One region of the Paenibacillus sp. FSL L8-0502 genome, then DNA from elsewhere that is predicted to be linked to it. Evidence: a T-box and tRNA genes for the amino acid it is inferred to sense, from the RefSeq annotation. Region 1 holds a T-box; the other holds one or more tRNA genes.
The links. The T-box of region 1 lies ahead of tyrS (tyrosine--tRNA ligase). A T-box ahead of a tRNA ligase gene usually reads a tRNA of that ligase, here a tRNA-Tyr.
Positions count from the first base shown of each region.

Region 1 (2,469 bases):
TTTTTGATATCAAAAGCCATCGCTTCATCATACTGTGCTTTATTGATTTTGTTCTCCTCCAGCATTCGACTGAGCACCAGGTGCTGGCGGTTGATGGCTCTTTTAAAGCCAGCTTCATTAAACTCACCCTTACCGTTGTAAGCAGAATAGGAAGAAGGAAGCTGTGGCAAACCTGCCAGATAGGCAGCCTGGGCTATATTAAGCTCGTTCAGATCATTCTCATTAAAGATACCTTTGGCCGCTGCTTTAATGCCAAAGACGTTGTAACCGCTTGAACCGTTACCAAAAGGTACTTTATTAAGATAGGCCGTAATAATTTGTTGCTTGCTTAGGAAGCGCTCAAGGCGCAGAGACAGCAAAATTTCTTTGACCTTGCGATCATCCGTGCGATCGAGATTTAGAAAGACACGACGCGCAAGCTGCTGGGTGAGGGTACTACCCCCGGTTTGTACGGATTCATGCAGTGCCTTTTGCTTCACAGCACGCAGTGTTCCCGATAGATCGACACCTTTATGCTCGTAAAAATGATTATCTTCAATGGCAATGACTGCGTCAATGACGAGTTGTGGAATCTCCTTAAACGTGACAGGTCTTCGATCTTCTTCTGTCCGGAGTTGTCCGATGGGAGAGCCATCATTGAAATAAGCGAAGCCTGTAATTGCATTCTTATCTATTTCCTGTAGGATCATGGATCTGGAACGCACGGGTTCGCTTTTTACAATAGAAGCAACATAGCCGGCGGCCGCCCCTCCTGCAAATAGTGCCCCCATAAAACCGATGATGACGACCCACTTTATGACACGGCCGAGCCTTCGCATGGTTGTCCGCAAGCGGGAAGGCTTTGGCTCTGATACATTGTTTTTTTCTTCAACCATTAAGTCTTCCTCCTTTATAACAGCCATTATTATAGCATAAAATTACAAAATGAACCCATATGCTAAAAAGCCTGTCTTTTGGTGTCGTTGACTACATAAAAGCAGTGTGTTATAAATAGGTCAAAGTAAATATCGTGAAAAGCAGAGAAAGACTTCAGTAGAAGGCGGATTCACGTTGTACAGAGAGCCGATGGGTGGTGTGAATCGGTAGCGTCCCTCCTTTGAATTACCGTCTGGAGCTGTCTGGATGAATGGAAAGCTTTTGCAGGTTTGCGAAGCACCATAGTAATCCAGTACCGGGTGTAGGCCCGTTATAGGAATGAAGTGAAAGAAATGTCTGTCTTTGACATACGTTTCTTTAATTAGGGTGGTAACGCGAGTAGCTCCTTCTCGTCCCTTGGGATGAAAGGGGCTTTTTGGTTTGTCTAATATGTAATATTTGGATGAAAAATAGGAGGTATACAGGATGAAGTGGGAAGAATTGAAGCCGGAGCAACAGGTAGAGGTAGAACGACAGCTAGAGGTGATACAGCGGGGTGTAGCGGAAATTGTACCGGAGGATGAGCTGAAGCGTAAGGTGATCAAATCGGTCGTTAGCGGCGAGCCGCTCAAAATTAAGCTGGGCCTTGATCCATCTGCTCCCGACATTCACATCGGACATACGGTTGTTATGCACAAACTGCGCCAGTTCCAGGAATTAGGCCATCAAGTACAACTGATTATCGGAGATTTTACAGGCAGAATTGGTGATCCGACAGGTAAATCGGAGACTCGTAAGCAACTGACTGAGGAAGATGTACAGCGCAATGCCCAAACATACAAGGAACAAATTTTTAAAATTCTCGATCCTGAAAAAACAAAGGTATTTTACAATTCCGAATGGTTAGGGCCAATGTCTTTTGCTGATGTAGTAACCCTGTCGGCCAAAGTAACGGTTGCCCGTATGTTGGAACGGGATGATTTTACAAAAAGGTACCAAAACGGATTGCCGATCAGCATCCATGAGTTCTTTTACCCGCTGATGCAGGGCATGGATTCCGTGGCTCTCCAAAGCGATATTGAATTAGGGGGAACGGATCAGAAGTTTAATCTTCTGATGGGTAGAACCCTGCAAAAAGAATACGGAGTTGAGCCACAGGCTACTATTACTTTACCATTGCTTGAAGGGCTGGATGGAGTTCAGAAGATGAGTAAAAGCTTGGGGAACTACATTGGTGTTGATGAGGAGCCGAACGAAATATACGGAAAATCCATGTCCGTTCCTGATGAGCTGATGCTGAAATATTTTGAGCTTGCAACGGATATCAACAACGAGGAGTTGGCAGAGCTGGCGAAAGGTGTTAAGGACGGCTCAGTGCATCCACGTGATGCCAAAATGAAGCTGGCTGGAACGTTAGTGCGCATGTACCATGGTGAAGAAGCAGAGGAAGCAGCGAAGCAGCATTTTGTGACCGTATTCCAGCAGCGCGCGCTGCCTGACGATATTGAAGAGTTCACCTTGACGGCTGATCAGTTAGAAGAAGGTGGCATTCGTGTGATCCAGTTGCTGACTCATCTGGGCTTTGCAGCATCTAACGGTGAAGCCAAGCGCAGT
Region 1 is NZ_CP151958.1:3,589,991-3,592,459, reverse strand. Features, by position in the region: gene NSQ57_RS15505 (transglycosylase domain-containing protein) at 1-875, opposite strand, end outside; T-box leader at 1,011-1,276, shown strand; gene tyrS (tyrosine--tRNA ligase) at 1,342-2,469, shown strand, end outside.

Region 2 (2,469 bases), 2.4 Mb from region 1:
GTACCGTAAACCGGTGCGAGGACAGTGTCAGGTGGGCAGTTTGACTGGGGCGGTCGCCTCCTAAAGAGTAACGGAGGCGCCCCAAGGTTCCCTCAGAATGGTTGGAAATCATTCGAAGAGTGCAAAGGCAGAAGGGAGCTTGACTGCGAGACCTACAAGTCGAGCAGGGACGAAAGTCGGGCTTAGTGATCCGGTGGTACCGCATGGAAGGGCCATCGCTCAACGGATAAAAGCTACCCTGGGGATAACAGGCTTATCTCCCCCAAGAGTCCACATCGACGGGGAGGTTTGGCACCTCGATGTCGGCTCATCGCATCCTGGGGCTGAAGTAGGTCCCAAGGGTTGGGCTGTTCGCCCATTAAAGCGGTACGCGAGCTGGGTTCAGAACGTCGTGAGACAGTTCGGTCCCTATCTGTCGTGGGCGTAGGAAATTTGAGAGGAGCTGTCCTTAGTACGAGAGGACCGGGATGGACGTACCGCTGGTGTACCAGTTGTTCCGCCAGGAGCACCGCTGGGTAGCTATGTACGGAAGGGATAAGCGCTGAAAGCATCTAAGCGTGAAGCCCCCCTCAAGATGAGATTTCCCAGTATGTAAGACCCCTTGAAGACGACGAGGTAGATAGGTTGGGGGTGGAAGTGCAGTAATGCATGGAGCTGACCAATACTAATCGGTCGAGGGCTTATCCTAAGATAAAACGCAAATGAGTTTCGGATCCAGTTTTCAGGGTGTAACCTTGAAATTGCGCTTGATATTCCAAATCACTTTGTTGAGATACAGAATAACTTGCGGAGTTTTGCTAAGTGAGTCCATTTATATGGAGAGATACCCAAGTGGCTATAAGGGGACCCTCTGCTAAGGGGTTAGACTGCGAAAGTGGTGCGAGGGTTCGAATCCCTCTCTCTCCGCCATTTAGGACAAGCTAGCGAAATATTATGTTATGGCGGTGTAGCTCAGCTGGCTAGAGCGTACGGTTCATACCCGTGAGGTCGGGGGTTCGATCCCCTCCGCCGCTACCATACATACCCAGGAGGCTTAGCTCAGCTGGGAGAGCATCTGCCTTACAAGCAGAGGGTCGGGGGTTCGATCCCCTCAGCCTCCACCATTGTGCCGGTGTAGCTCAACTGGTAGAGCAACTGACTTGTAATCAGTAGGTTGGGGGTTCAAGTCCTCTCGCCGGCACCATTTTTGAATTTTGAAAAATCCAGGGAACTGTGGTGTAGAGGCCTAACATGCCTGCCTGTCACGCAGGAGATCGCGGGTTCGAATCCCGTCAGTTCCGCCATTTTTCAATTCAATAGTTTTACCGTACTAAAGTGGGAAGGGGTATCCCTCCGCACTTTATTTTTTTGTTAATGGATATGGCTCGGTAGCTCAGTCGGTAGAGCAGAGGACTGAAAATCCTCGTGTCGGCGGTTCGATTCCGTCCCGAGCCACCTTTATATGGAGGATTAGCGAAGTGGCCAAACGCATCAGACTGTAAATCTGCTCCCTTACGGGTTCGGTGGTTCGAATCCATCATCCTCCACCAGTTTTACGAGCCATTAGCTCAGTTGGTAGAGCACCTGACTTTTAATCAGGGTGTCGAAGGTTCGAGTCCTTCATGGCTCATCAGAAGTCATCAACTATAGGTTGATGGCTTTTTTTGTATTGTTTTAAGTTATGTTTTTATATAGCCTTTTTATTTTACGGTATCGACAGGTTATAATGAGTTCATTATGTTCGCTTAGTGCTTATTCTATATTCTAAAAAAAAGTGAAGTGGTGATCGCGTGACTCTGGATACAGAATGGATTCAGCAACAGCTTCAGAATATTATTCAAGCGCCTTTTACCATAGTGCCTTGGTGCCCGGAAATGATGGCAGAGGGAGAGACAGCCGATTCAGTTATTCCGGATAGATCGTTTGTCCGTGACAACAAGTTATATTTTCCATTTCGTGCGTCGGCAGGTGAACTGGCTGCATTTGTGGTAGAGGCCAGATATTTGACGGATCGAGAACGGAAACTGGTAGAAGCGCTATTGGGGAACATGGAGCAGGTCTGGCAGAACGGTCCACAATTGTCGGATAACCCGGTTTATAGCGAGGAAGAGCGCATGAATCGTTATGGACAATGGCTTATACAGCAGGCTGCCAATCTAAACAAGGAAGAAGAGGTTCCAGATGAATTGCAGCTTCGTGATTCGCTATCAGCGTGTATGGTTCCGATTTTACTGAATGGCGAGGGAACACAGGAGGGGGCTATTACTTATACCCAGCTCCATCGATTGTTCGCGAGCTATTTTGGAGGGGATGTGCTGCTTACTCCATTGGACAAACAGTCTTGGCTGATTATGGCTAAAAAGGAGCTTTTATTAGGAGCGGACGATGAACGGGATAAAGACACTGAGTCCAGGGATGCAGATTTTACGGAATCGTTGGAGGAGGTTCTCACGGCTTTTAGCTTGGGTCTATATGAGCTTATTGCGAATG
Region 2 is NZ_CP151958.1:185,900-188,368, forward strand. Features, by position in the region: rRNA gene NSQ57_RS00770 (23S ribosomal RNA) at 1-688, shown strand, start outside; tRNA gene NSQ57_RS00775 (tRNA-Ser) at 818-909, shown strand; tRNA gene NSQ57_RS00780 (tRNA-Met) at 941-1,017, shown strand; tRNA gene NSQ57_RS00785 (tRNA-Val) at 1,028-1,103, shown strand; tRNA gene NSQ57_RS00790 (tRNA-Thr) at 1,108-1,183, shown strand; tRNA gene NSQ57_RS00795 (tRNA-Asp) at 1,207-1,283, shown strand; tRNA gene NSQ57_RS00800 (tRNA-Phe) at 1,362-1,434, shown strand; tRNA gene NSQ57_RS00805 (tRNA-Tyr) at 1,444-1,529, shown strand; tRNA gene NSQ57_RS00810 (tRNA-Lys) at 1,537-1,609, shown strand; gene NSQ57_RS00815 (helix-turn-helix domain-containing protein) at 1,770-2,469, shown strand, end outside.
Region 2: it has a tRNA-Tyr gene. The T-box ahead of tyrS (tyrosine--tRNA ligase) is inferred to sense a tRNA for this amino acid. The anticodon was not compared.